3 regions of the Streptomyces sp. NPDC015345 genome follow, and region 2 is predicted to be linked to each of the others. Evidence: riboswitches for the same ligand, from Rfam matches in the RefSeq annotation. Region 2 holds a riboswitch; each other region holds the start of a gene.
The links. Region 2 has a riboswitch for thiamine pyrophosphate ahead of thiO (glycine oxidase ThiO). Riboswitches for the same ligand answer to the same signal wherever they lie in the genome.
Positions count from the first base shown of each region.

Region 1 (9,630 bases), on a different contig from region 2:
GCCTCCAGGAAGACGATGCCGAGCCCTTCCACCTCCAGGCCCCCTCTGCGGGTGCGGCACGGCATGGCGAAGGCGTCGGCGGCGGCGTAGAAGGGCGGCATCGCGTGGTGCGGGTGACCGCCCGCGAAGACGACGCCGTCCAGGACGCCCTGTTCCTCGGCGAGCCGGCGCAGCCGCGCCTCGTACGGTCCGGCGCCGACCAGCAGCAGCGTGGCGTCGGCGACCGCCCTGCGCACCATCGGCCACGCCTCGATCAGGGTGTCCTGCCCCTTGCGCGGCACGAGGCGCGCCGCGCACAGGGCGACCGGCCTGCCGTCCGTGAGTCCGTACCGCTCGCGCACCGGGCGGCCGTCGACGCCCGGCCCGAACTCCTCGGCGTCGACGCCCGGCACCAGGCGGGCGAACCGCACATCGGGGTCCATGGCACGGCGGACGGGTTCGCGGGTGCTCGGCCCGAGATACGTGACGCAGTCGGCGCCCGTCCCGATGCGGCGCAGCAGCGTCCGCGCGCCGGGGGTGCGGGCCCACCACACCTCGTGGCCATGGGTCGTGGCGACGACCGTGCGCACCCCGGCCTCCCGCCGCAGCCGTCCGGCGAGCAGCCCGAGCGGGGCCGCGGCGCCGAACCAGACGCGGTCGCAGCCGTACCGCCGGGCGAGGGCGACGGCCCGCTCGCCCGTGCGCCGCGTCGGCAGCAGGGTGCGGGCCCGGTCGCGTACGACGGGGTGGGGGAACGTGCTGTCGTACGCCACGTCGCCCGGCTCGGCGGAGGTGTACACGACGGCCGTGCCGGGCGGAAAGCGCCGGGCGAGGGTGTCCACGAAGGTCTCGATGCCGCCTTGCCGGGGCGGGAAGTCGTTGGTGATGACGAGAGTGCGAGGCGGGTGAGGCATGCTCCGACGTTAGGAACGCGCGGCGCGCGGCGCGTCGCACGAGGCTCCGGGACCGTGGATCAACCCGTGGCATGACATCCCGCGCCGTTCTCCACCTCGGCGCCGACGCGGCGCTCCCTTCCGCCCCGCGAGAATCGGGGCATGAGCACGACCATTCCTCGGCGGCCCGCCCCGGTGCGCGGACGTCTGCGCGCCCTGGCAGCCGCCCCCGCCTACCCGTGGTGCACGGGCGCGGTCCTGACCGTGGGGGCGGTCGCCGAACTCAGCGCGTTCCCTGGCTCGCTGACGAACGGGGCCGCCATCCTGATCTCCACGGCCTCGCTGATGTGGCGCCGGGCCTTTCCGCCGGTCGCCCTGGTGAGCGTGGCCGCCGGGCTGCTGAGCTTCGGCGCCGACTCGTCGCTGTCGATCGCGGTGATGATCAGCGGGCTCGCCAGTTGTTACGTCCTCGGCCGCCACCGCGTGCTGCACCCGGCGCTGCTGATCGCGGGCGGCGCGTTCGGGGCCCTCGCGGTGAACCTGTGGCACGTCCTGCGCTGGGCCCGCGACGACCGGCTGCCCGACGTGCCGCCGCTCGGCAACGCCGGGTCACTCGGCCTGTTCGCCGAGGCGTTCGGGCTCTCGGCGGTGATCCTCGGCGCCGTCTGCATGGGCGACGCGGTGCGCTCCCGCGAGGAGACACGGCGTGAACGCGCCCATACGCAGGCACAGTTGATCGCCGAGGAGCGGCGGCGGGCGGCCGAGGCCGAGCGCGCGGCCATCGCCCGTGAACTGCACGACATCGTCTCGCACTCCGTGTCGATGATCGCGGTGCAGGCGGAGAGCGCGACGTACACGACGCCGGGGCTGAGCCCGCAGGCCCGTGACGGCTTCCAGCAGATCGCGGGGACGGCCCGCGCGTCCCTGGCCGAGCTGCGCCGGCTCCTCGGCGTCCTGCGCACCCCGGCCCCGCGGCACACTGGAACCACCGCGGTCGCCGCGACCGCCCCGCAGCCCACCCTCGACCACCTCGACGAACTCATCGACCAGCACCGCGCGGTGGGCGGAGCCGCGGAGCTGCGGATCAGCGGGGAGCGGGTGCCGCTGGCCGCCGTGTGGGAGCTGTCGGCGTACCGCATCGTGCAGGAGTCCCTGACGAACGCCCGCAAGCACGCCCCGGGCGCCCGCGCGCTCGTCGAACTCGACTACCGCAAGGACCGGTTGGCGCTCCGCGTCACCGACGACGGCCCCGGGCCGCCGCGTGACGGCGGCGGCGCGGGCGGCCACGGCCTGACCGGCATGCGTGAGCGCGCCGCCCTGGTCGGCGGCAGCCTCACCGCGGGCGCGGGCCGCGACGGCGGGTTCCGCGTGGAGGCGGAACTGCCGTGGTGACGAAGGACATCCAGGCTCCGATGAGGAACGGACCCGCTCCGGAGCGGAAGGGGCCCGCAGTGATCAGAACCCTCGTCGCGGACGATCAGGCCGTCGTGCGCACCGGTTTCGTGAACCTCCTGGGCACCCAGGACGACATCCAGGTCGTCGCCGAGGCCGAGGACGGCGCCCAGGCCGTCCGCCTCGCCGCCGAGCACCGCCCCGACCTGGTCCTGCTCGACATCCGTATGCCGCACAAGAACGGCATCGACGCGGCCCGCGAGATCCTCGCGGCGTCCGGCGGCGCGACGAAGGCGCTGATGCTGACGACGTTCGGCCTCGACGAGTACGTGTACGAGGCGCTGACCGCCGGGGCCTCGGGGTTTCTGCTGAAGGACGCGACGTTCCCCGAACTGCTGCACGCGGTACGGGTCGTGGCGGCGGGCAACGCCCTGCTGTCGCCCGAGATCACCAAGCGTCTCGTCGCCGAGTTCACGCGCCAGCGGGCCGCTGTCCCCCCGGTCCCCGCGGGCGGCGTCGAAGGGCTGACGGCCCGTGAGGTGGAGGTGCTCGTCCTCATCGCGCAGGGCCTGTCGAACGCGGAGATCGCCGACCGCCTCACGATCACCGACCACACGGTGAAGACGCACATCAACCGCCTCTTCACCAAGATGGGGCTGCGCGACCGGGCACAGGCGGTGATCCTCGCGTACGAACGGGGACTGGTGAGGGCCGCGGCGGCGCGGGGCTGAGCCGGGAGCACCCAGACGGGGCCGGTGCCACAGGGGGACGCCACAGGTCGGTGCCACAGGGAGTGCCACAGGCCGGTGCCGCAGGGCGGCGCGCGCACGCTAGACCGGCTTGCGCACCGCCGACACGCCCGCCTCCGCCGCCGCACCCCCGAGAACCACGACATCCCCCGCGTCGAAAGCGACCCCGACCCTCTCGCCCACCTCCGGCGCCTCCCGCAGCGCGCACGCCGCCTCCAGGCGCGGTCCTTCCGCCGGCTGGAGTCGCACCGCGACATGGGTGCCGCGGAAGGTGCGTGCCGTCACGGCGCAGGGCAGCCCCTGCTCGACGGGGACGAGACGCACCCCGGCCGGCCGCACCAGGATCTCGCACCGCCCGGCGGGGGCGCCCCTCGGCACGGGGACCTTGCCCCATGCCGTGTCGGCCGTCTCGCCGGTGACCGTCGCCGGAAGCACGTTCTCGAAGCCGAGGAACCGAGCCACGAACTCGTCCACCGGGCGCTGCCACACCTCAAGGGGCGTGCCGGACTGGGCGATCCGCCCCTCCCGCATCACGACGACCCGGTCGGCGAGCACGAAGGCCTCACCCTGGTCGTGCGTGACGGCGAGCACCGTCGTGCCCAACTCGTCGAAGAGTTCCCGCAGTTCGACGACGAGGCGTTCGCGCAGGGAGCGGTCGAGCTGACCCAGCGGCTCGTCGAGCATCAGCAGCCGGGGGCGGGGCGCGAGCGCGCGCGCGAGGGCGACCCGCTGCTGCTCCCCGCCGGACAGCGAGGCGACCGCCCGCCGCTGTGCCTTCGGCAGGCCGACGAGTTCGAGCAACTCGGCGACGCGGCCGGCCTGTTCGGCGCGCGAGGCGCCCCGCATGCGCAGCCCGAAGGCGACATTGCCCGCCACGTCGCGCTGCGGGAAAAGCTGGTGGTCCTGGAACATCAGGCCGACGCCCCGCTTGTGCGCCGGCACCCCGCGCTGGTCACGCCCGCCGAGCTCGATGCGCCCCGCGTCGAGCGACTGGAGCCCTGCGACGGCCCGCAGCAGCGTCGACTTGCCGCTGCCGCTCGGCCCGAGCACGCAGACGATCTCGTGCTCGGCGACCTCCAGGTCCACGGCGTCGAGCACGGCCCGCGCCCCGAACCGGACGGTCGCCTCACGCAGGCTCAGCAAGGCGGTCGTCATCAGAACTCCCCCGAAGTGCGGTCGGTACGGATGCGTTCCAGCAGCAGCAGCGACACCGCGCACACCACCATCAGGATGGTCGAAAGGGCCATCGCCTGGCCGTAGTTGAGGTCCCCGGCCCGCCCGAGCAGCCGCGCCACGGCCACCGGAAGGGTCGGGTTGTCGGGCCGCGCGATGAAGACGGTCGCCCCGAACTCGCCGAGCGACACCGCGAAGGCGAACCCGGCGGCGATCAGCAGCGCCCGCCGCACCATCGGCAGGTCCACCTCCCGCCAGGCCCGCAGCGGCGACGCCCCGAGCACGGCCGCCGCCTCCCGGAGCCGCCCGTCCACCGCGCGCAGGACGGGCAGCATGGTGCGTACGACGAAGGGCACGCCGACGAGGGCCTGGGCGAGCGGCACCAGGATCCAGGTGGCCCGCAGATCAAGGGGCGGCTCGTCCAGCGCGATCAGGAACCCGAAGCCGACGGTCACCGCCGATACCCCGAGCGGCAGCATGAGCAGTGCGTCGAATCCGCGTACGAGACGACCGGCTCTGCGCGTCAGCGCGGCCGCCGCAAGCCCGCCGATGATGACCGCGATGCCGGTGGCCACCACCGCGTACTGGAGCGAATTCCACACCGCCTCGATCGGCGGCACGAGGAAGGCACCGCCCTCCGCCGAGGTCAGCTCCCGGTAGTACGCGAATCCATGGCCGCCGGGAGCGTCGAGGGAGCGCTGGACCAGCACGCCGAGCGGCAGCAGTATCAGCACGGCGACCGTGGCCATGACCAGGCCGAGCAGCGTCCACTGCCCCGCGCCGCGCGGGCGGCGGGCCACGGCCGAGGCGTCGACCAGCTTCAGCGCGCTCTCGCGCCGCCGCACGGTCCAGGCATGGATCGCGAGGATGAGCCCGACCGCCGCGAACTGCACGACGGTCAGGACGGCGGCCGTGGGCAGGTCGAGCAACTGCGCGGTCTGCCGGTAGATCTCCACCTCGAGTGTGGAGTACGCGGGCCCGCCGAGGATCTGGACGATGCCGAAGGAGGTGAAGGTGAAGAGGAAGACCATGAGGGCGGCGGCCGCGACGGCCGGCCCGAGCGCGGGCAGCGTCACCGTCCGCCAGGCCCTCCAGCGCGAGGCGCCGAGCATCCGCGCGGCCTCCTCCTGGCGCGGGTCGAGCTGTGACCAGAGCCCGCCGACGGTGCGGACGACGACCGCGTAGTTGAAGAACACGTGCGCGAGCAGGATCGCCCACACGGTGGTGTCGAGCCGCACACCCCACAGCTCGTCGAAGAGCCCGCCCCGCCCGATCAGCGCCAGGAACGCCGTGCCGACCACGACGGTGGGCAGCACGAACGGCACGGTGACGACGGCCCGCAGCACCTGCTTGCCCGGGAAGTCGAAGCGCGCGAAGACATACGCGCCGGGGAGCGCGATCAGCAGCGTGAGCGCGGTCGACGCGAGCGCCTGCCAGGTGGTGAACCACAGGACGTGCCGGATGTCGGACTGCCCGAGCACGTCCACGATCCGCCCGAACCGCCAGCCGCCGTCCACGTGCAGTCCGCGCGCGACGATCGCCGTGACCGGATAGGCGAAGAAGAGCGCGAAGAACGCGACGGGCACGGCCATCAGACCGAGCCGAGCCGCGCCCCCGCGGCTGAATCCCCTGAGGGGACGGGCCTTTACTTCAGTACGAGCGAGGTCCACGACTTGATCCACGGCTCGCGGTTGTCGGCGATCTTCTTCGGGTCCATGGTCTGCGGCTCGTCGACCGTCACACCGTGCTTCGTGAACAGCTCGGGCAGCTCGACGCCCTCCCGCACCGGGTTCACGAACATGTTCAGCGGCATGTCCGCCTGGAACTCCTCGCCCGCCAGGAAGTCCAGGAGCGCCTTGCCGCCCTTGGCGTTCTTGGCGTTGCCGAGCAGGCCCGCGTACTCGACCTGGCGGAAGCACGTGCCGGTCGCGACGCCGGTCGGCGCCTCCTTGGGCCGCGGCTTGCCGTAGAGCACCTCCACGGGCGGCGAAGAGGCGTAGGAGACGACGAGCGGCCGGTCGCCCTTGGCCTTCTTGCCGCCCGCGGACCCGGAGAACTCCTCGTTGTACGCCTGCTCCCAGCCGTCGACGACCTTGACGCCGTTGGCCTTGAGCTCCTTCCAGTAGCTCTCCCAGCCCTTGTCGCCGTACTTCGCGGCGGTGCCGAGCAGGAAGCCGAGGCCGGGCGACGAGGTCGAGGCGTTCTCGGTGACCAGCAGATTCTTGTACTGCGGCTTGAGCAGATCGTCGAAGGACTTCGGCGGCGCGAGCTTCTTGTCGGCGAAGTACTTCTTGTCGTAGTTGACACAGATGTCGCCGCTGTCGACAGGTGTCACACGGTGCTTGCCCTGGTCGACGCGGTACTCCGGCTTGATCTTGTCGGAGCCCTTGGCCTCGTACGACTGGAAGAGGCCGTTGTCGAGCGCCCGCGACAGCAGGGTGTTGTCGACTCCGAAGAAGACGTCGCCCTGCGGGTTGTCCTTGGAGAGGATCGCCTTGTTCACGGCGGCGCCCGCGTCCCCGTCCTTGAGGACCTTGACCTGGTACCCGGACCGCTTCTCGAATTCCTTCAGCACGTCCTTGGAGACGTTGAAGGAGTCATGGCTGACGAGCGTGACGGACTTGGAGTCCGCCTTCGAGGCGTCGTCGCCGGAGCCGCACGCCGAGACGGCGACGAGCCCGAGACCCACCGCGATGGCGACGGACGTGATCTTCTTGGTGCTCACTGAGTTGTCCTCCTGGGTGTCCAGGAAGAGACGCGGCCCTGCCCGCCGACCGGATGGCCGCGGGCAGGGCGCAACAGCTTGAGTGGTGCCCGAACTTCCTACCCAGAATGACCTGGGCGAGGTTCAGAGGGTCTGCGGCCCACCTGTCCAAGGTGCCGCACTCTCAGCGCTGTGGCGCTCCCCTGTCGGAATATGCAGATGTGTGTACGACGGCCAGACTACCTCTCGGCCGCGGCGAGCTGACCGCACGCCCCGTCGATCTCCTGGCCCCGGGTGTCCCGGATCGTGACCGGCACACCATGGGCGGCGATGGCCTCCACGAACGCTTTCTCGTCCTCGGGCCGCGAGGCCGTCCACTTCGAGCCCGGCGTGGGGTTCAGCGGGATCAGGTTCACGTGCACCGGCTTGCCCTTGAGCAGCCGGCCGAGGCGGTCACCGCGCCACGCGTGGTCGTTGATGTCGCGGATCAGCGCGTACTCGATGGAGAGGCGGCGCCCCGACTTGGCCGCGTACTCCCAGCCGGCGTCGAGCACCTCCCGCACCTTCCACTTGGTGTTGACCGGCACGAGGGTGTCTCGCAGGTCGTCGTCCGGGGCGTGCAGCGAGATCGCGAGACGGCACTTGAAGCCCTCGTCGGAGAACCGGTGGATGGCGGGGACGAGCCCCACCGTCGACACCGTGATCCCGCGCTGCGAGAGCCCGAGGCCGTCCGGCTCGGGGTCGGTGAGGCGGCGGATGGCACCGGTCACGCGGTTGTAGTTGGCCAGCGGCTCGCCCATGCCCATGAAGACGATGTTGGACAGACGGGCGGGCCCGCCGGGGATCTCGCCGTCGCGCAGCGCGCGCATGCCGTCGACGATCTGGTGCACGATCTCGCCCGTCGACAGGTTCCGGTCGAGACCGGCCTGGCCGGTGGCGCAGAACGGGCAGTTCATGCCGCATCCGGCCTGGGAGCTGATGCACATCGTGACCCGGTCGGGGTACCGCATGAGCACCGACTCCACCAGCGTCCCGTCGAAGAGCCGCCAGAGCGTCTTGCGGGTGGTGTCGTCGTCACAGCTGATGTGCCGCACCACGGACATCAGGTCGGGCAGCAGAGCCTCACGGAGCTTGTCGCGCGCGCCGGCGGGGATGTCGGTCCACTCGGCCGGGTCGTGGGCGTACCGCGCGAAGTAGTGCTGCGAGAGCTGCTTGGCGCGGAACGGCTTCTCGCCGATGGCGGCGACGGCCTCCTTGCGCTCGGCGGGCGTGAGGTCGGCGAGGTGCCGCGGGGGCTTCTTGGCTCCGCGGGGCGCGACGAAGGTGAGTTCTCCGGGTACAGGCATGGTCCATCCAGTGTCGCAGACATACGACGAGGGGCCCGCCGCCCTGTGGACAACGGACCCCTCACACACATTCGCGCAGGTCAGACCAGGTAGAGGTCAGCCGGACCCGACAAAGATCACCAGCAGGAGCCAGACGACCGGCGCCGTCGGCAGCAGGGAATCCAGGCGGTCCATGATGCCGCCGTGCCCCGGCAGAAGCGTGCCCATGTCCTTGATGCCGAGGTCCCGCTTGATCATCGACTCGCCGAGATCGCCGAGCGTGGCGCTCGCCGCGACCGCGAGGCCGATGAGCAGCCCCTGCCACCACGTCCCGCCGTCGATCAGGAACTCCATGCACAGCGCGCCCGCCGCCATCGCGAACGTGATCGCGCCGAGCAGGCCCTCGCGGGTCTTGCCGGGGCTGATGCGCGGCGCCAGCTTGTGCTTGCCGAAGCGCCAGCCGACCGCGTACGCCCCGGTGTCGCTGACCACGGTCAGGAGCAGGAAGGTGAGCACCCGCTGCGGTCCGTCGTCCGCGGTGAGCATCAGCGCCACGAACGTGGCGAGGAACGGGACGTAGAAGGCCGCGAAGACCCCCGCCGTGACGTCCTTCAGATAGCCCTCGGGAGGCTCGGTCATGCGCCAGACCAGGACGGCGAGCGCGGTGAGCGCCATCGCCACCCAGGCGCCCTCGGGGCCCCGGACGTAGCCGGCGACGACCATCGCCGCGCCGCCCACCGCGAGCGGCACCAGCGGCGCCTTGATGGCCTTGCGCTCCTCCAGGCGGGAGGTGAGCTCCCAGAGGCCGACCACCACGGCGACCGCTATCACGCCGATGAAGGCGGCCTTCACGATGAACAGCGACGCGATGATCACCGCGCCGAGACCCACACCGACTCCTATGGCCGCACCGAGATCGCGGCCCGCGCTCTTCTTCGGCGCGGGCTGCGGCGCTGCCGGGGCGGGCTGTGGTGCGCTGGGCATGGGCTCCTGCGAGGGCTCGTCACGGAACAGGGGGCCGCCCATCCGAGTGGCCCCCCGGTCGTCCTGGTCAGAGCCGCTCACCGGTGCGTCGGGCACGATGGGCATCGGCTGCGTCACGGACGGAAGCAGCGCGTCCTGCGCATCGTACGCGGGACCTGCCGGGGGCGCCCCCTGACCAGGTCCCTGGTCGGGCGGCCCCCAATACCCGGCTCTGGGCGGCGCCCCCCAGGAAGAGTCGTTCACGGATCGGTTTCCTGATTCCTCGGACTCGAGCCTCAGACTTCGAGCAGCTCGGCTTCCTTGTGCTTGAGCAGCTCGTCCACCTGAGCGACGTACTTCGCGGTGGTGTCGTCCAGCTCCTTCTCGGCGCGGCGGCCCTCGTCCTCACCGATGTCGCCGTCCTTGACGGCCTTGTCGATGGTCTCCTTCGC
Region 1 covers NZ_JBIBTX010000009.1:232,737-242,366, reverse strand. Annotated here, with positions in the region: gene ACF062_RS32505 (glycosyltransferase family 4 protein) at 1-893, opposite strand, end outside; gene ACF062_RS32500 (sensor histidine kinase) at 1,035-2,264, shown strand; gene ACF062_RS32495 (response regulator) at 2,285-2,995, shown strand; gene ACF062_RS32490 (ABC transporter ATP-binding protein) at 3,095-4,168, opposite strand; gene ACF062_RS32485 (ABC transporter permease) at 4,168-5,856, opposite strand; gene ACF062_RS32480 (thiamine ABC transporter substrate binding subunit) at 5,832-6,911, opposite strand; TPP riboswitch at 6,989-7,105, opposite strand; gene rlmN (23S rRNA (adenine(2503)-C(2))-methyltransferase RlmN) at 7,130-8,236, opposite strand; gene ACF062_RS32470 (phosphatidate cytidylyltransferase) at 8,333-9,442, opposite strand; gene frr (ribosome recycling factor) at 9,475-9,630, opposite strand, start outside.
Region 1: another riboswitch for thiamine pyrophosphate. It lies ahead of ACF062_RS32480 (thiamine ABC transporter substrate binding subunit); the one in region 2 lies ahead of thiO (glycine oxidase ThiO).

Region 2 (9,630 bases):
CGCCCGCTTCGAGCACCTCGTCGAGGTTGCCCGCGTCGATGCCGCCGATGGCGAACCAGGGGCGGTCCGTGCCGAGGGAGGCCGTGTAGCGGACCAGGTCGAGGCCCGGTGCGTGACGGCCCGGCTTGGTGGGGGTCGGCCAGCAGGGGCCGGTGCAGAAGTAGTCCACGCCCTCTTGGACGGCGGCCGCGGCGGCCTCGGACTCGGCGTGCGTGGAGCGGCCGATGAGTACGTCGTCGCTGCCGCCGAGGATGGCGCGGGCCGCGGGGACGGGCAGGTCGCCCTGGCCCAGGTGGAGGACGTCGGCGCCGATGGCGTGCGCGACATCCGCGCGGTCGTTCACCGCGAGGAGCTTGCCGTGGCGCCGGGCGGCGTCGGCGAAGACCTGGAGGTGCTCCAGCTCCTCGGCCGCCTCCATGCCCTTGTCGCGCAGCTGCACGATGTCGACGCCGCCCGCGAGGACGGCGTCGAGGAAGTCGGGGAGGTCTCCCTGACGCTTGCGGGCGTCCACGCACAGGTAGAGCCGGGCGTCGGCGAGCTGGGCGCGCGGGTGGTCGGCGGCCATGGAGAGATCCCCCCGGTGTCGTGGGCGTGCGGGCCGCGCGACGCGCGGCCCGCATCCCGAACGGTGTGTTCAGTCAGACGACGGGCGCCTGCTCAGACGGCGAGCGCCTGGGCGCGGCGCTTCACCTCCGTGCCGCGATTCTCGCTCAGTGCCTGCGCGGGGGTGCCGGGCAGGGTCGGGTCGGGGGTGAAGAGCCACTCGAGCATCTCTTCGTCGGAGAAACCGTCGTCCCTCAGGAGCGTCAAGGTGCCGACGAGGCCCTTGACGACCTTGTCGCCGTCGATGAAGGCGGCCGGCACCTGGAGCGTCCGGTTCTCACCACGGCGTACGGCGATCAGCTGGCCGTCCTTGACCAGCTGGCGTACGCGCGTCACCTCGACGTCGAGCATTTCCGCGATGTCGGGGAGGTGGAGCCAGGCGGGGACGAGAGCATCGGTCTTTGCGTCAATCTCGGTCACCGTCCCAGCGTATCTCTGGCCGGGGGCCCGCGGCGGGCGGCACCGCGGTCGGGGACGGGGGGTGTGTTCGGGTGCGGATGCGTGGAGGTCGGGCGCGCGGTTCCCCGCGCCCCTCAAGGGGCGTTATAGCGCTGCCTTCTTCAGGGGTACCGATGGGTCTGCCGTCAGAGTTGGGTCCAGGTGGGTGCCTGACTCGATCAGTTTGCGGCCCTGGGCCAGGTCCCGGGGGCGGCCCACCGCGAGGACCGCCACCAGGGCGCCGGACCGCAGCCAGCAGACCGACCAGGCCATGCCCGTGGGGTCGCCGCGCCACACCAGCTCGTCGGTGGGCGTGTGATGGCCCGCGTACTGCACGAAGCGGCCGAACTGCTCCGACCAGAAGTACGGCACCGGGTCGTACGCCGCGGGGTCCTCGCCGATGATGTTCGCCGCGACCGTGCGCGGGCCCTGGAGCGCGTTGTCCCAGTGGTGGACGAGCAGTCGTTCGCCGTACCGCCCGGAAGGGAACGAGGCGCAGTCGCCGACCGCGTACACGTCGGGCACCGAGGCGCGCAGGTGGTCGTCGGCCACCACTTCCCCGTGAGCGCCGAGGACGATGCCGGAGCCGGTCAGCCAGGCGGTCGCGGGCCGCGCCCCGATGCCGACGACGACCGCGCCCGCCGGCAACCGGGCCCCGTCGGCCAGGACCACCGCGCCCGGCTCGACGTGCTCCACGCGCGCGTGGGTGCGCAGCACGGCTCCGGAGTCCGCGTACCAGCCCGCCATGGGGGCCGCGACCTCCGCGGGCAGCGCCCCCGCGAGCGGCCGGCCCGCGGCCTCGACCACGGTGACCGCACACCCCGCCTCGCGCGCGGCCGTGGCGAACTCGGCGCCGATCCAGCCCGCGCCCACCACCACGATCTCGTGCTGCGCGGCGAGTACCGGCCGCAGCCGCGCGGCGTCGTCCAGGGTGCGCAGGAGGTGGACGCCGGGAACGCCCTCGGTGCCCGGCAGCGTGATCGGCTCGGCGCCGGTCGCGAGCACCAGGACGTCATAGGCGACCGGGCCCTCGGCCGTGTCCAGCTCATGGTCCGCGGGGCGCACGCCGGTGACCTCGCGCCCCAGGCGGAGCCCGATGCCGAGCGCCTCGAAGTCGATGTCGAAGGCGGAGCCCTCCGCCTTGCCGAGCAGCACCGCCTTGGACAGCGGCGGCCTGTCGTACGGCTGGTGGGGTTCCGCGCCGATCACGGTGACCGGACCGGCGAAACCCCGCTCACGCAGGGCCACGGCGGTCTGCACCCCTGCCATCCCGGCGCCGACGATGACGACGTGCCGCTCGCTCTGCCTCTGCTGCTCGCTCACCCGATCACTGTAGGGCGGCGGACGGCGGCGCCTTCAGAGGCGGGCGGGGAGATCTCTGACACACCGTCACCGCCCATGACGGCACGGCTCCCCTACTGCCGCGCGGGGCGACGGGCTAGGGTGGCCGGTGCAGAGCACTCGCGGGAGCCCGGACGCACCGGGCTGAGAGGGAGGCTGGGACGGCCTCCGACCGTACGAACCTGATCCGGGTCATGCCGGCGAAGGGAGGGGCTGGACGCCCATGCAGCCACGTACACCACCCCGCACACCATCCTGTGCGCCACCGGCGGAATCGAAGACTCCGACGGACGTCCTCGTCGTGGGGGGCGGCATCATCGGCCTGGTCACGGCCTGGCGGACCGCGCAGCGCGGGCTCTCCGTCGCCGTCGTGGACCCCGAGCCGGGCGGCGGCGCCGCGCAGGTAGCGGCCGGCATGCTGGCCGCCGTCACGGAACTGCACCACGGCGAGCAGACGCTGCTCGCACTCAACCTCGAATCCGCGCGGCGCTATCCGGACTTCGCCGCCGAACTGGCCGAGGCGAGCGACCGCGGTGTCGGCGACCTCGGCTACCGCGCGTGTGGCACGCTCGCCGTCGCGCTCGACTCCGACGACCGTGCCCACCTGCGCGAACTGCACGCCCTCCAGTGCCGGTCCGGCCTGGAGTCGCAGTGGCTGAGCGGCCGCGAGTGCCGCCGCCTGGAGCCGATGCTCGCACCGGGCGTGCGGGGCGGGCTACGGGTCGACGGCGACCACCAGGTCGACCCGCGCCGGCTCGCGGCGGCGCTGCTCGTGGCCTGCGAGCGGGCGGGCGTCGCCTTCCACCGCGGCTGGGCCGAGCGGCTCTCGGTCGTACGCGACCGGGCCGGGGGAGTCGTCCTCGGGGACGGCACCGAGCTGCACGCGGACCAGGTCGTGCTGGCGGCGGGCAGCCTCAGCGGGCGCCTCGCGGGCGTTCCCGACGACGTCCTGCCGCCCGTGCGGCCGGTGAAGGGGCAGGTGCTGCGCCTGACGGTGCCGAAGGCGTACGCGCCGTTCCTGAGCCGCACCGTGCGCGCGGTCGTGCGCGGCGGCGCCCTCTACCTCGTCCCGCGCGAGAACGGCGAACTCGTCGTCGGCGCCACCAGCGAGGAGCTCGGCTGGGACACCACGGTCACCGCGGGCGGCGTCTACGAACTCCTGCGGGACGCACACGAACTCGTGCCCGGCATCACCGAACTGCCGCTGACCGAGACCCGCGCGGGCCTGCGCCCCGGCTCCCCCGACAACGCGCCCCTGCTCGGCCCGACGCGGCTGCCCGGGCTCCAGCTGGCCACCGGGCACTACCGCAACGGCGTCCTGCTGACGCCCCTGACGGGCGACGTCATGGCGCACTCCCTGGCCACCGGTGAGCTTCCCGACGAGGCGCGGCCGTTCACCCCGCGCCGATTCACCGAGCCCTCCCTCGTACCCCCAACGCAGCCACTGCCCACGCAGTCGTTCACGGAGCAACCCGCATGAGTACGCCCGCCTCCAGTACGCCCTTCACCGTTTCCGTCAACGGAGAGGTACGCGACGTGACCCCGGGCACCACGCTCGAAGCCCTCGTCGCCACTCTCACGGCGGCCCACTCCGGTGTCGCCGCCGCCCTCAACGAAACCGTCGTACCGCGCGCGCGGTGGTCCGGCACCGTGCTCGCCGCGGGCGACCGCGTCGAAGTACTCACCGCAGTCCAGGGAGGCTGATCCCACCATGGCAGACGACCCTTTCGTCATCGGCGGGCTCACCCTCTCCTCGCGTCTGATCATGGGCACGGGCGGGGCGCCCAGCCTCGACGTCCTCGAACGCGCCCTCGTCGCGTCCGGCACCGAACTGACCACGGTCGCCATGCGCCGCCTCGACCCCGGTGTGCAGGGCTCGGTGCTCTCCGTCCTGGACCGGCTCGGCATCCGCGTCCTGCCGAACACGGCGGGCTGTTTCACCGCCGGGGAGGCCGTCCTCACGGCCCGTCTCGCACGCGAGGCGCTCGGCACCGATCTCGTGAAGCTGGAGGTGATCGCGGACGAGCGCACGCTGCTCCCGGACCCGATCGAGCTCCTGGACGCCGCCGAGACCCTCGTCGACGACGGCTTCACGGTCCTTCCGTACACGAACGACGACCCGGTGCTCGCGCGCAAGCTCCAGGACGTGGGGTGCGCGGCGATCATGCCGCTCGGCTCCCCCATCGGCTCGGGGCTCGGCATCCGCAACCCGCACAACTTCCAGCTGATCGTCGAGCACGCGCGCGTGCCGGTGATCCTGGACGCGGGTGCGGGCACGGCGTCCGACGCGGTGCTCGCCATGGAGCTGGGGTGCGCGGGTGTCATGCTCGCCTCGGCCGTGACACGGGCGCAGGAGCCGGTCCTGATGGCGGAGGCCATGCGGCACGGCGTCGAGGCGGGGCGCCTCGCGTACCGGGCCGGGCGGATCCCCCGCCGTCACTTCGCGGAGGCGTCCTCTCCTGCGGAGGGCATGGCTCGGCTGGATCCGGAGCGGCCGGCTTTCGGGACGCCTTGAGCAAGGCGGGGTACTGCTCGCTCGCGGCCGGCCGCCGGTGGGGGCTTGGCGCGCAGTTCCCCGCGCCCCTGACGGGGCGCTCCGGCCCGTCACCTGTCACAGCTCGGCTGCAGTCCAGCCGCGGGGAGGACCGGCCGGGACGAGGTGTCGGTGGCGGCTCGTAGACTCCCCTGCGTGGACACGACCCTTCAGGACCCCCTCGTCGGGCAGCTGCTCGACAGCCGATACCGGATCGAGGGGCGCATCGCGGTCGGCGGGATGGCCACGGTCTACCGGGCCGTGGACACCCGCCTCGACCGCGTGCTCGCGCTCAAGGTGATGCACCCCACGCTGGCGGCCGACGCCTCCTTCGTGGAGCGCTTCATCCGCGAGGCGAAGTCGGTCGCCCGCCTCTCGCACCCGAACGTGGTCGGCGTCTTCGACCAGGGCACCGACGGGGCGTACGTCTATCTGGCGATGGAGTACGTGGCGGGCTGCACGCTGCGTGACGTCCTGCGCGAGCGCGGCGCGCTCCAGCCACGGGCCGCGCTCGACATCCTGGAGCCGGTCCTCGCCGCGCTCGGCGCCGCGCACCGCGCCGGGTTCGTGCACCGCGACATGAAGCCCGAGAACGTCCTCATAGGGGACGACGGCCGGGTGAAGGTCGCCGACTTCGGCCTCGTACGCGCGGTGGACACCGTCACGAACACGACCGGCACCGTCCTTGGCACCGTCTCCTATCTCGCCCCCGAGCAGATCGAGCACGGCACGGCGGACACACGCGTGGACGTGTACGCCTGCGGCGTGGTGCTCTACGAGATGCTGACCGGCGCGAAGCCGCACTCCGGGGACTCCCCCGCCCAAGTGCTCTACCAGCACCTCAACGAAGACGTGCCGCCCCCGTCGGCGGCCGTGCCGGGGCTCCCCTTCGCGCTCGACGAGCTGGTCGCCTCCGCCACCGCCCGCACCCCCGACGTCCGCCCGCACGACGCGGTGGCCCTCCTGGCCCAGCTGCGCGAGGCGCGAGGAGCCCTCACCGAGGAGCAGCTCGACGCGGTGCCGCCGCAGGCCCGCGCGGCGGAGCATGACGCCCCCGGCCACCATGACAACTCCGAGGACCGCACCAGCGTGATCCCGCGCGCGGACCGCTCGGCGCAGCTCCCACTCCCGCTCTCGGCCGAGGGAGAGCAGGGCCGGCAGGACGCCCTGAACCGCACCAGCGTCCTGACGACACCGCCGCCGGCGCCGCCCGCCCCGGCACCGCGCTCGCGCGGCCGGTTCGATCCGCGCCGCCGCACGATCGCGGTGGTGGCCGCGGTGCTCCTGGCCCTCGGCCTGGGCGCGGGCGTCTGGTACATCAACTCCGGCCAGTTCACGGAGGTCCCGCCGCTTCTGGCGAAGACCGAGGCGCAGGCCGAGAAGCGTCTGGAGGAAGCCGGGCTCGAGGTCAAGGAGATCAAGCGCGAGTACAGCGAGACCGACAAGCGCGGCACGGTCATGGACAGCGACCCCGCGGCCGGTGAGCGCATCCGGCAGAACGGCAAGGTGACGCTGACCGTCTCGCGGGGCCCGGAGACCGTGAAGGTGCCGGACGTCAAGGGCATCCCGCTGGCCGAGGCGAAGAAGGAGCTGAAGAACTCCGGTCTCGCCCCCGGCATGGTCACCAAGACCTTCAGCGAGGACGTCGCGAAGGGTTCCGTGGTGCGTACGGACCCGCGGGCCGGCTTCACCCGCAAGGCCGACTCGGCCGTCGCCCTGGTCGTCAGCAAGGGCCGCCAGGTCGAGGTGCCGGACGTGGTGGGCGAGTCCGAGGCCGACGCCGTCGCGGACCTGGAGGACGCCGGGCTGAAGGCGAAGATCAAGTCGGCCCGCATCCCCTCCGACGAGGACAAGGGTGCCGTCGCCGCGCAGGACCCCGCGGCGGACAAGCCGCTCGCCGAGGGGGACACGGTCACGCTGACGATCTCCAAGGGCCCTCCGATGGTCGAGGTCCCGGACGTCACCGGGATGAGCGTCGACGAGGCCGTGGACAAGCTGGAGTCGAAGGGCTTCGCGGTGGAGAAGGACCGCGGGCTGCTCGGCCTCTTCGGGGACACGGTGAAGGACCAGTCGGTGGACGCGGGCGACGAGGCCCCCAAGGGGTCGACGATCACCATCGAGATCCGCTGAGCCGCGGCCCCCGGGGGTCCGCGCGGGCCCCCGCCGCCCCGGCGAGGATGACGAAGCCCACCCCCGGCCGATGCCCGCCCGGCCCCGCCCACGTGCCACCCTTGACGGCGTGAGCAGCAACAAATCCCCCCGTCCTGCGTCCTTGGGCGCCGCGTCCCGCAACCCCGTCGGTGCCCACATCCCCGTGGCCGGCGGTCTCGCCTCCGTAGGACTGTCGTACGCCCGTGATCTCGGCGCCGAGGCCGTCCAGGTCTTCGTCGCCAACCCGCGCGGGTGGGCGACCCCGCCCGGCAATCCGAAGCAGGACGAGGAGTTCCGCGCGGCCTGCGCCGCCGGGAACATCCCTGCGTACGTCCACGCGCCCTACCTCATCAACTTCGGCTCGCACACCGAGGCGACCGCCGAGAAGTCCGTGGACTCCCTGCGCCACTCGCTGCGCCGGGGCCGTGAGATCGGCGCGCTCGGTGTCGTCGTGCACACCGGTTCGGCGACCGGCGGCCGCGACCGGGGGGTCGCCCTCAAGCAGGTGCGCGAGCTCGTGCTGCCGCTGCTCGACGAGCTGACGCACGACGACGACCCGTTCCTGCTCCTGGAGTCGACGGCCGGCCAGGGCGCCTCGCTCTGCTCCCGCACCTGGGACTTCGGCCCCTATTTCGAGGCACTCGACGCGCACCCGAAGCTGGGCATCTGCCTGGACACCTGCCACATCTTCGCGGCGGGCCACGACCTGACGGGCCCCAGCGGCATGCGCCAGACCCTGGACCTCCTCGTGGACACGGTCGGCGAGGGCCGCCTGAAGCTCGTGCACGCCAATGACTCCAAGGACGTCGTCGGCGCCCACAAGGACCGCCACGAGAACATCGGCACCGGACACATCGGCGAGGAGCCCTTCCGCGAGCTGATGCGCCACCCGGCCACCGAGGGCGTACCGCTGGTCATCGAGACGCCCGGCGGCAAGGAGGGACACGCGGCGGACGTGGCGCGGCTCAAGGGGCTCAGGAGCGACTAGGAAATACTGGGCCCGACCGCCCTGTGGCCCGGCGCGATGGACACGCATCCGCACCCGGCAGCTAGAGCTCGGGGCCGTCCCCGGGCTCTTCCTGGTACGAGTAGCGCTGCTCACGCCAGGGGTCGCCGACGTTGTGATAGCCGCGCTCCTCCCAGAAGCCGCGGCGGTCGGCGGTCATGTACTCGACGCCGCGGACCCACTTGGGGCCCTTCCACGCGTACAGGTGCGGGACCACGAGCCGCAGTGGGAAGCCGTGCTCCGCGGTGAGCAGTTCACCGCCTTTGTGGGTGGCGAAAATCGTGCGGTCGGAGGCGAAGTCGTCCATCCGCAGATTCGAACTGAAGCCGTACTCGGCCCAGACCATGACATGGGTGGCGTCGGGCGCGGGCGGCGCGAGTTCCAGGATCGTACGGGCCGCCACTCCGCCCCACTCGGCGCCCAGCATGCTGAACTTCGTCACGCAGTGCAGATCGCCGACCACGGTGGTGTACGGCAGGGCCGAGAACTCCTCATGGGTCCAGCAGTGCTTCTCGCCGTCCGCGGTGGCCCCGAAGACCCTGAACTCCCAGCGCTCGGGCCGGAACTTCGGCACCGGCCCGTAGTGCGTGACCGGCCAGCCGCGCTGGAGCCGCTGACCCGGCGGAAGCTCCGGCTCCGCTGCCTGTCGAGATGCGCGTTCCGCCGGCTGACCCATGACTCCATCCTGACAGACGGGGAACAGTAGGCGTGACCAGACGAAGTCTGACAGATGCGGATTCGGGCAACTCCTACTAAGCGTGCACTTACTGGACGGCCTCCGAACACCGGTGCAAAGATGCGCGCTACCTGCCCAGACACCGTTGGAAGGAGCCTTTGCGATGCAGGGCGACCCCGAGGTCATCGAATTTCTCAACGAGCAGCTGACCGCCGAACTGACGGCGATCAACCAGTACTTTCTCCACGCCAAGATGCAGGAGAACTTCGGCTGGACGAAGCTCGCCAAGTACACCCGGGCCGAGTCGTTCGACGAGATGAAGCACGCGGAGGTGCTGACCGACCGGATTCTCTTCCTCGACGGGCTGCCCAACTATCAGCGGCTCTTCCACGTGCGCGTGGGCCAGACCGTCACCGAGATGTTCCAGGCGGACCGGCAGGTCGAGGTGGAGGCGATCGACCGCCTCAAGCGCGGGATCGAGGTGATGCGCACCAAGGGCGACATCACGTCGGCGAACATCTTCGAGTCGATCCTCGCGGACGAGGAGCACCACATCGACTATCTCGACACGCAGCTGGAGCTGGTCGAGAAGCTGGGTGAGCCGCTCTACCTCGCGCAGCTCATCGAGCAGCCGGAGAGCTAGGCGGCCTCGGGAAGCCCGGCCTCGGGGGCCAGCGCCACGGCGGGCTCTCCCTGGTCGACGAGTTCCCTGCGGGGGCACGCGCCCCGGCCGAGCAGCGCCTGGATGCGCCGTACGCACGAACCACAGTCCGTGCCCGCCTTGCAGGCCGACGCTATCTGGCGGGGGGTGCAGGCGCCGTCCGCCGCGTGCTTCTTCACCTGCGCCTCGGTGACCCCGAAGCAGTTGCAGACGTACACGCG
Region 2 covers NZ_JBIBTX010000001.1:379,480-389,109, forward strand. Annotated here, with positions in the region: gene thiE (thiamine phosphate synthase) at 1-565, opposite strand, end outside; gene ACF062_RS01785 (Rv2175c family DNA-binding protein) at 658-1,023, opposite strand; gene ACF062_RS01790 (NAD(P)/FAD-dependent oxidoreductase) at 1,147-2,364, opposite strand; TPP riboswitch at 2,495-2,608, shown strand; gene thiO (glycine oxidase ThiO) at 2,606-3,862, shown strand; gene thiS (sulfur carrier protein ThiS) at 3,859-4,086, shown strand; gene ACF062_RS01805 (thiazole synthase) at 4,094-4,897, shown strand; gene pknB (Stk1 family PASTA domain-containing Ser/Thr kinase) at 5,072-7,045, shown strand; gene ACF062_RS01815 (deoxyribonuclease IV) at 7,155-8,054, shown strand; gene ACF062_RS01820 (sulfite oxidase-like oxidoreductase) at 8,116-8,748, opposite strand; gene bfr (bacterioferritin) at 8,912-9,391, shown strand; gene ACF062_RS01830 (bacterioferritin-associated ferredoxin) at 9,388-9,630, opposite strand, start outside.

Region 3 (9,630 bases), on a different contig from region 2:
GGAGGCGGAGCGCGCCGCGAACGACGGGGCGTATCTGCAGTTTCTGCGGGAGCGGAACATGTCGGTCGGTCTCTACGCGCTCGACGCGGGGGAGTCCGACCCGCAGCAGCCGCACGGGCAGGACGAGGTCTACATGGTCGTCAGCGGCCGTGCCTCGATCACGGTCGGCATGGAGACCACGTCGGTCGCGCGCGGCAGCGTCGTGTACGTGCCGGCCGGGGTGGCCCACAAGTTCCACCACATCAGCGAGGACCTGCGGGTCCTGGTCGTCTTCTCCCCGCCCGAGGCCTGAGGGCGGGGTCTGACCTCGGGGTTCTCTCAGGGTCGGATCAGGGAAGGACAAGGGCTGCGCGGCCCCCGCAGCGGGCTTTGGCGCTCTAGCATCGAATGCAAGGAGCCGGGAGCCTGCGGACATTCAGGATCCCGCACCGACGTGAAGTGCGCGGAGAGAGGTAAGGACGATGGCGGCGAAGGAGATCTTTGCGGGAATGCCGTGGTGGGTGAAGTGGGTGGCCGTGCCCGTCATCGCCTTGGTCGTGTTCGGCGGTGTGATAGCGACCGTTGTCGGGTTCGTCGTCGGCCTGCTCTTCAAGGCGCTGCTATTCGTCGCCTTGGTCGGTGGACTCATTTATGTCGTACGGAAGTTCATATCCGGCTCGTCCTCGTCCCGCACCGATTGGTGATCGCCGCCGCATACATCGGGCACTGATCACCTGCAACCGTCGCTGAAGTGGTTACTCGCCGATTGGTTACTACCTGGTGGTGACTTTTCGAAACGGGTCCCTCGGCCGAGGGATGTTTCCCCGCAGACGGCCGCAGAGCGGTGGCCAAGGGTTAGAGTCCGAAAACCGACGCGGGGTTGCTCCCCGCGGACGGGCGCATTGCCCTCCCGTGTTTCTCCGGGCACGGGCGGCCCCCCACGCGCTTCGGGAGTGAACCTTGGCCGCGGTCGACGCCTCCACTTCACCGGTCGGTACCCCCACTTCACCGGCCGCCACCTCCACCGCACGGGCCGACGCCACCCCATTACCGGCCGACGCCAGCGCCCTTCCACCGGCGGACGCCACGGCCACGGCCGCCGCCCCCGTCACGCCCACCCTCATCGGCTCCGTGCAGCGGGCCATGCGGCTGCTGGAAGCCGCCTCCACGCACCCGGACGGCGCGCCCGCCAAGCAACTGGCCCGCGAAGCGGGGCTCGCGCTCCCCACCGCCTACCACCTGCTGCGCACGCTGACCCACGAGGGCTATCTGCGCCGCGAGAAAGGAGTGTTCGTACTCGGCGAGGCGGCCGAGCGGCTCAGCAGCAGCGGGGCGCAGCAGAATCGTCGCGGCACGATCGGTGACGCGCTGGCGCACTGCCGGGACGTCATCGGGGTGCCGGTGTACTTCGCGGTCTACCGCGAGGGCGAGATCGAGATCGTGGCGGTCTCCGACACCCCGGGCAATCCCGCGGTCGAGGAATGGGCAGACTTCCGGGAGACGGGTCACGCCCACGCCATCGGGCAGTGCCTGCTCTCCCAACTCGACGACGAGGCCAGGCAGGACCACCTCGACCGCTATCCGGTTCAGTCGATCACGCGTTACTCGGTCCGCGACGACCGCACGTTTCTGCGTCGGCTCGAGGCGATGGAGCGGATGAGGCCCGTGGTGGAGCGACAGGAGTACGCGTTGGGGACGGTCTGCGCGGCGATTCCGATCTTGGCGGGAGACACCGCGGCGACCTTGGCCATTTCCGTGCCCGCAGGTCAGGCGGACAGGCTGCTGCCCGCGGCGGAGAGATTGCAGCGTGAGATCGGAAAGCTACTAGGGACACTCGCCTTCTCTATCAGCATCTGAAAACTCACTCCTTGTGATCTGGTGTGTACTTTAAGCAAGATGCCATGAGTGTCAGGGAGTTGGTTCCTGGCCACTTGAAGGCCAAGTGACGGGGTAGGGCGGCGCGATGGACGAGACGGTTCAGGCAGAGGTCATGATGAGCTTCCTTGTTTCCGAGGAGCTGTCGTTTCGTATCCCGGTGGAGTTGCGCTATGAGACCGGTGATCCTTTTGCCGTGCGGCTGACGTTTCATCTGCCCGGTGACGCTCCGGTGACGTGGGCATTCGGCCGGGAGCTGTTGATCGACGGAGTGGGCCGGCCGTGCGGGGTCGGGGATGTGCGGATCGAGCCCACTGATCCCGAGTTGATGGACGAGGCGCTGATCAGGCTTCAGGTCGGCCCGGATCAGGCGCTGTTCCGGGTGGGCATTCCGCCGCTGCTCGCCTTCCTGGACCGTACGGACAGGTTGGTGCCGCTCGGGCAGGAGCGGACGCTCGCCGACTTCGACGCGCACCTCGACGAGGCGCTCGACCGGATCCTGGCGGAGGAGCAGAACGCGGGCTGACCGCCGACCGGTGGGCAGATATGAATGGCAGATTGGTGCATTTCGCGGCTTCTCCCGGCTCAAAGGGCCGCGCGGGCCCCTCCGGCGTCAGGCCTTGCGGCGGCGGCCCTTCCCGCCACGGGAGGATCGCGGAGCGGGGGTGCCGGTGGCCGCGGCCGGGCCGCCGGGCCCGGTGGTGGCGGAGCGGTCGGCGGAGACCACCAGGGCGGCCAGCGCGGTGGTCACCGGCACCGACGCGACCAGGCCGATCGAGCCGATCAGGGTGCGCACGATCTCCTCGGCGACCAACTCGCTGTTGGCGACCGTGCCCACGCTGGACTGCGCGATCGAGAAGAGCAGCAGCAGGGGCAGCGCGGCGCCCGCGTAGGCGAGGACGAGGGTGTTGACGACCGAGGCGATGTGGTCGCGCCCGATGCGGATGCCCGCGCGGTAGAGGCCGCGCCAGCCCATGGTCGGGTTGGCCTGGTGCAGTTCCCAGACGGCTGAGGTCTGGGTGACCGTCACGTCGTCCAGGACGCCGAGCGAGCCGATGATGACGCCCGCGAGCAGCAGGCCGCTCATGTCGATGGACGGATACAGGCCGTGGATGAGGCCGGTGTTGTCGTCCGTGTTGCCGGTCAGCGCGGCCCAGCCGATGAACAGGGAGCCGAGCAGGCCGATCAGGAGGAGGGAGATGAGGGTGCCGAGCACCGCGACCGAGGTACGGGCCGTGAGGCCATGGCAGAGGTAGAGCGCGACCAGCATGATGGCGCTCGCCCCGATCACCGCCACGACCAGGGGGTTCGACCCCTGGAGGATCGCCGGCAGGATGAAGAAGGTCAGCACCAGGAAGCTGATGGCGAGTGCCACCAGGGCCATCACACCGCGCAGCCTCCCCACCACCACGACGGCGAGCGCGAAGATGCCGGCGAGCAGCGCCATCGGGATCTTGCGGTTCACGTCGGTGACCGAATACTGAAGGCCCTCGGGGGCCTTGGGCTCGTAGGCGACCACCACCTCTTGGCCCTTGCGCAGTTGCCGGGGCGAGTCCGGCTGGATGATCTCGGTGAACGTGCGGCCCTTGTCGTCACCGCTGGTCACCTCGATCAGCGCCTTCTTGCAGGTGCCCTCGGCCCGGGACTGGGCGCTCTGGCCCTCGGGAGTGGAGGTGTCGCCGTTCGGCTGCGGCTGCGAGGGGTTGAGGTCCTTGCAGGGCAGTTCCTGCACCTTGGCGACCGTCGCCGACTGTGTCTGCCGGTCGAAGCCGACGCCGGTGCGTTCATGGCTCGGCGTCCCGCCCGGCCACAGGACCAACAGGCCCACGACGACCGCGGTGGCGAAGGGGATCAGCACCGCCGCGATGACCTTGCGCAGGTGCTGGGAGACGGGCGCGGCGGGGCCGTGGCTGTGCGTATGGCCGTGTCCGTGTCCGTGCCCGGAGCCGTCGGGGGACGGGCCGGAGCGGGGCGGTTGCGAGGGCGGAGGCGGCGGCGGGGGTGTGGTGGTCACGGACCGATCATCGCAAGAACGGGAGGGGCCCTCTGTTCAGCGCGCCCGACATGACGCTAGCGTGGAGCCACCTTTGCAATCGCGGGAGCTCGGAGCACCGGGCTGAGAGGGCGCTGACCTCCGTACGAAACGGCACGAGTCGTGCATGAACGTACGGAATCCGCTGCGTCGACCGCCGAACCTGTTACCGGGTAATGCCGGCGTAGGGAGTAGGTCTCATGACCACATCGGACGCACGCACGCCTGCCTCCAGCAGCGACGAGCACGTTGAGAACGCTGTCGCGGCGGAGGCCGGGAAGTCCATCGGCTGGCACAAGGCGTACATCGAGGGTTCACGCCCCGATCTGCGCGTGCCGGTCCGCCAGGTGCACCTCACCAACGGCAAGGCCGTCACCCTGTACGACACATCGGGTCCGTACACCGACCCGTCCGCCGAGACCGACGTCCGCCGCGGCCTGCCGCCGCTGCGGGAGAACTGGATCATCGCCCGCGGCGACACCGAGGAGTACGTGGGCCGTCCGCCCCGCCCCGAGGACGACGGCATCAAGCACACCTCGCCGCGCGGCGGGCTCAAGAACCTCGACGCGGTCTTCCCCGGCCGCCCCCGCCAGCCACGCCGCGGCCGCCCGGGCCAGGCGGTGACACAGCTCGCGTACGCCCGGCGCGGTGAGATCACGCCCGAGATGGAGTTCATCGGGATCCGCGAGAACATGGACCCCGAGGTCGTGCGGGCCGAAGTCGCCGCGGGCCGCGCCGTGATCCCGGCCAACGTCAACCACCCGGAGATCGAGCCGATGATCATCGGCAAGAAGTTCCTGGTGAAGGTGAACGCCAACATCGGCAACTCCGCGGTCACCTCCTCCATCGAGGAGGAGGTGGACAAGATGACCTGGGCGACCCAGTGGGGCGCCGACACGGTCATGGACCTCTCCACCGGCCGCAACATCCACACCACCCGCGAGTGGGTCCTGCGCAACTCCCCCGTGCCCATCGGCACCGTGCCCCTCTACCAGGCCCTGGAGAAGGTCGACGGCAAGGCCGAGGAGCTGACCTGGGAGATCTACAAGGACACGGTCATCGAACAGGCCGAGCAGGGCGTGGACTACATGACGGTGCACGCCGGTGTGCGCCTGCCGTACGTCCCGCTCACCGCCCGCCGTAAGACCGGCATCGTCTCGCGCGGCGGCTCGATCATGGCCGCCTGGTGCCTCGCGCACCACAAGGAGAGCTTCCTCTACGAGCACTTCGAGGAGCTGTGCGAGATCCTCGCGGCGTACGACGTGACGTACTCGCTCGGCGACGGCCTGCGGCCCGGTTCGATCGCGGACGCCAACGACGAGGCGCAGTTCGCCGAGCTCCGGACCCTCGGGGAACTCAACACGATCGCCAAGAGGCACAATGTACAGACGATGATCGAGGGCCCCGGTCACGTCCCGATGCACAAGATCAAGGAGAACATCGACCTCCAGCAGGAGATCTGCGAGGAGGCGCCGTTCTACACGCTCGGCCCGCTGACCACGGACATCGCGCCCGCCTACGACCACATCACCTCGGGCATCGGCGCCGCGATGATCGGCTGGTGGGGCACGGCCATGCTCTGCTACGTCACGCCGAAGGAGCACCTCGGCCTGCCCAACCGCGACGACGTGAAGACCGGCGTCATCACGTACAAGATCGCGGCGCACGCGGCCGACCTCGCCAAGGGGCATCCGGGCGCGCAGGACTGGGACGACGCGCTCTCGGACGCGCGCTTCGAGTTCCGCTGGGAGGACCAGTTCAACCTGGCCCTCGATCCGGTCACGGCGCGGGAGTTCCACGACGAGACGCTGCCGGCCGAGCCCGCGAAGACAGCGCACTTCTGCTCGATGTGCGGGCCGAAGTTCTGCTCGATGAAGATCTCCCAGGACATCCGCCGCCAGCACGGCGGTGACCTGGCGGAAGGCGAGATCGAGGCGGGCATGGAGCAGAAGTCCAAGGAGTTCGCCGCCGCCGGCAACCGGGTCTATCTGCCGATCGCCGACTGAGCGAAACCTCGTAGGCACGTAGGGGGTGCCCGCAGAGTGTCGCGACGACCGGCTCTGCGGACACCCTTGCCTACTCGGGCTTGTGTTCGGGTCCGCCGAAGTCCGGGCTGGAGAAGTCGGGGCTCGAAAAGCTCGGCCGCGACCCTGTCGCCCGGCCGCCGTCCGGGCTGCTGAACCCGGGCCGGTTGTAGCCGAGTTGCGGCATGCGGCCACCCGCCGCGGCTCCTCCGGCCCCGTGCGACGGCGCGCGGGCCGCGGGAGCCGCGCCCGGATCCGTCAGGGCCTCACGGAGGAACGGCACGACGCCCCGTTCGAGGAGCGCCTGACTCCAGGCTTCCCTGGCTCGGGACACTTCCTCGTACTGCTCGCCGTGGAGTCCCGCCTGGAGCGATGTGGCGCCGTTTCGCAGGGCCGTCAGGAGCAGACCGACCGCGGCGACCAGGATGCCCCCGGCGGTGAGCGCGCCGAACAGCCATCCCGCGGTGAGCAGGGTGTCCGCGAAGGCGGGCTCGGGGTTGAGCATCTTCAGGATGTAGCCGACGAGCAGGAAGATCGCGGCGGCCGTCCCGGCGAGGACGGGGGCGAGGACCGCCACCACGGCGATCGCCCCGGCTCCTGCCGCCGCCGCGGGTTCCGCGACCTCCCCCATCGTCGTGGCGATGCCGATGCCGCCGGAGCCCGACTCCGCGGCGCTGTGTCCACTCCCTTCGCGAATCGAGGTGGAGGACGGTCGAGGTTCGCGCAACTCCTCGCGAACCTTCACGTAGTGCGCGTACTCGGCCGTGGCGGCGGCCGTGATCAGTGCTGTCGCGTTCAGGGCCATGGTGCGCAGTTGTTCGGTGTTGAGCCGCTGGCCCACTGCGGCGAGTTCAGGACGGTCAGGTGCGGTGCGCAGCGCCTCATCGAGGATCCGCTCGTATTCGGGGCGGTCCTCATTGAGCAGGTGTGGAGCGCTGTTCATGTGCATCCCCCGATGCTCCGTAGGGCTAAGGCTCGCATGGCTACGAGCCGTCGGGCAGAAACGGAGGGGAGCCTGCTACGGATAAGCCGATGGTAGAGCCGTGACGGCACGCGGTGACAGGGGGTTTCCAGAATTGGCACCCCCGGTCGGCGTGATCCTGTAAGGGGGCGCCTGCCCAGCGAACGCTCAGATACCCAGGGGGAGTTGGCAGACCAGTAGCTTTCCGGCCATGGTCACTCCACCGTCCATGGCGATGGCCAGGCCGTCGGCGTAGACGTGCGGTCCCTCGATGACCGGTCCGCCACCGTCCGACTCGTCCTCGGAGCCGACGTCACCCAGGAGGTAGGGGATGGGGCTGTGGCCGTGGACGATGCGCGTGCCGCCGTACATGTCCAGCAGCTCGCGTACGGCCGAGGAGCCCGACTCGTCGCGGAAGGCGAAGCGCTTGGTGAACTTGCGGAAGAGGTCCCAGCACTCGTCGGCGTCGTTGCGGGTGAGGGTCTCGCGGATGGTGTCGTTCACTGCCTCGATCGAGTCGCCGTAATCCAGGTAGGCGGTCGTGTCGGAGTGCACGAGCAGGTGGCCGTCGGCCTCCTCCATCGCGTCCAGCCGGGCCATCCACTGGAGGTGGTGGTCCTCCAGGCGCTCCATGTCGGTCTTCTGGCCGCCGTTGAGCAGCCAGGCGGCCTGGAAGGTGGCGGTGCCCGCGCCGGAGTTGACGGGCGTGTCGCCGAAGCGCTTGGCGCCGAGCAGGAGCAGCTCGTGGTTGCCCATGAGCGCCTTGCAGTAGCCGCCGGCGGCCGCGGCCTCGGCGGAGAGCCGCATCACGAGGTCGATGACGCCGATGCCGTCGGGCCCGCGGTCGGTGAAGTCGCCGAGGAACCACAGGCGCGCGTTGCCCGCGGACCAGTTGCCGTCGGCGTCGATGAGGCCCTGCTCCTGGAGGGCCGCGAGGAGCTCGTCCAGATAGCCGTGCACGTCGCCCACGACGAACAGCGGGCCGAGCTCGTCGCCCGGCCTCGGCTGCGGGGGATCCGGCATGACCTGCACCTGGACCGTGTCGCCGCGGTTGATGACCGGCAAGTCACGCTGGGTGGGGGTGTAGCCGTCGTCCGGCAGTCCCCCCGGAGCCGGCGCCGGAGGGCTCACCTCGGCGGGGCCGGTCGTTTCATGGACGTACGCCGGTACGCGGAAGTCGCGCAGCGTCGCCGTCCGCACATCGGGTCCCTGACCGGCCCCCTGAGTCATCGACCCCTCCACCACCATTGCGCCGCATCTGCACCGAGAACGGACTGCCTGGTCGCAGCGGCCCGCGGTGTCGTCCGCCCATCATAGGAATGCGGCTCCCGCTGTGTGGTGCACCAGGGGTGGGGAATCGGTCCCAGACCCCGGTTCACCGAGGTTTTCTCCCGAATTGGGCAGAGGTTTCCCCCCTGGTGGCGGGTTGGTAGCCCACCTCTGCCCGAAATCGTCTGAGTCAGCGTCCGGGTCAGCCCGAGCCCGAGGAGCGTGGCGGACTGACCGTCGTGCGCGGCGGACGTCGCTCGGACGAGGTGCGCACGATCAGTTCGGTCGGTATCACCTGTTCGACGGGCCCGCCCGAGTCGAGCCCCTCGATGGCGTCGATGAGGAGCTGTACGACGGCCGTTCCGATGCGTCTCGGCTTGAGGGAGAGCGTGGTGATGGGCGGTTCCGTGGTGGCGTACACCGTGGACTCGCTGCAACAGACGAGCAGCAGGTCGTCGGGGACCCGCAGGCCGTACCGCCGGGCGGCGGCGAGCAGGTCGGTGCCGTTGGGGTCGAAGAGGCCGTAGACGGCGTCGGGGCGGTCGGGCCTGGCGAGCAGTCGGTCGGCGGCCACGGCGCCCGCGCACGGGTCGTGGGCGGGGTAGGACTCGTAGACCGGGTCCTGTCCGACGCGCTCGCACCAGCGGAGGTACGCGGTCGTGGACAGGTGGGTGTAGGTGTCCGTGGTGTTGCCGGTGAGGAGGCCGATCCGGCGGGCGCCCGCCGCCGCGAGGTGGTCGAGGATCCCGAGGACCGCGGCCTCGTGGTCGTTGTCGACCCAGGCGGTGACGGGCAGCGACCCCGCGGGGCGGCCGTCGGAGACCACCGGCAGGCCCTGTCTGACCAGCTCGCTGACGACCGGGTCGTGGTCGGAGGGGTCGACGACGACGGTGCCGTCGAGCGCGACGTTGGACCACACGTCGACCGGACTGCGGCGCGAGGTGGCCGGGAGGATCACCAGGGCGTAGCCACGGGCGAGGGCGGCGGAGGTGGCGGCTCTGGCCATCTCCGCGAAGTAGGCGAATTCGGTGAAGGTGAAAGGTTCATCCCCGTACGTGGTCACGGTCAGGCCGATGAGGCCGGACTTGCCGGTACGGAGGGTTCGGGCCGCGGCGGAGGGGCGATAGCCCAGCCGCTCAGCGACCTCGCGGACATGGCGTCGGGTGGCGTCGGGCAGCCGCCCCTTGCCGTTGAGGGCATCGGAGACAGTCGTGATCGAGACACCGGCGGCCGCGGCGACGTCTCTGATGCCCGCTCGGTTCTGCCGGTTGCTCCGGCGGGCGGTCTCCGCTCGGCTCACCTGGTGCTTCCCTGCTGCTGTCATGGCGAGCCGATAGTAGGGCTCATCGGGGTGGGTAGCGCGGACGCATATTCACTCGTTGACAGGCACGTTTCTGCATGGCTCCAGCGCGCCAATGACCATGGAACGCAGGGTAGTTGGACGTTGTGAGCGTTAGTTGCCGCTGATCGTCTGGCGCGGTCCTGTCAGA
Region 3 covers NZ_JBIBTX010000005.1:548,763-558,392, forward strand. Annotated here, with positions in the region: gene ACF062_RS23695 (cupin domain-containing protein) at 1-292, shown strand, start outside; gene ACF062_RS23700 (DUF5326 family protein) at 462-683, shown strand; gene ACF062_RS23705 (IclR family transcriptional regulator) at 1,123-1,836, shown strand; gene ACF062_RS23710 (SsgA family sporulation/cell division regulator) at 1,943-2,380, shown strand; gene ACF062_RS23715 (YibE/F family protein) at 2,468-3,868, opposite strand; TPP riboswitch at 3,940-4,094, shown strand; gene thiC (phosphomethylpyrimidine synthase ThiC) at 4,087-5,892, shown strand; gene ACF062_RS23725 (hypothetical protein) at 5,963-6,859, opposite strand; gene ACF062_RS23730 (metallophosphoesterase) at 7,040-8,101, opposite strand; gene ACF062_RS23735 (LacI family DNA-binding transcriptional regulator) at 8,343-9,464, opposite strand.
Region 3: another riboswitch for thiamine pyrophosphate. It lies ahead of thiC (phosphomethylpyrimidine synthase ThiC); the one in region 2 lies ahead of thiO (glycine oxidase ThiO).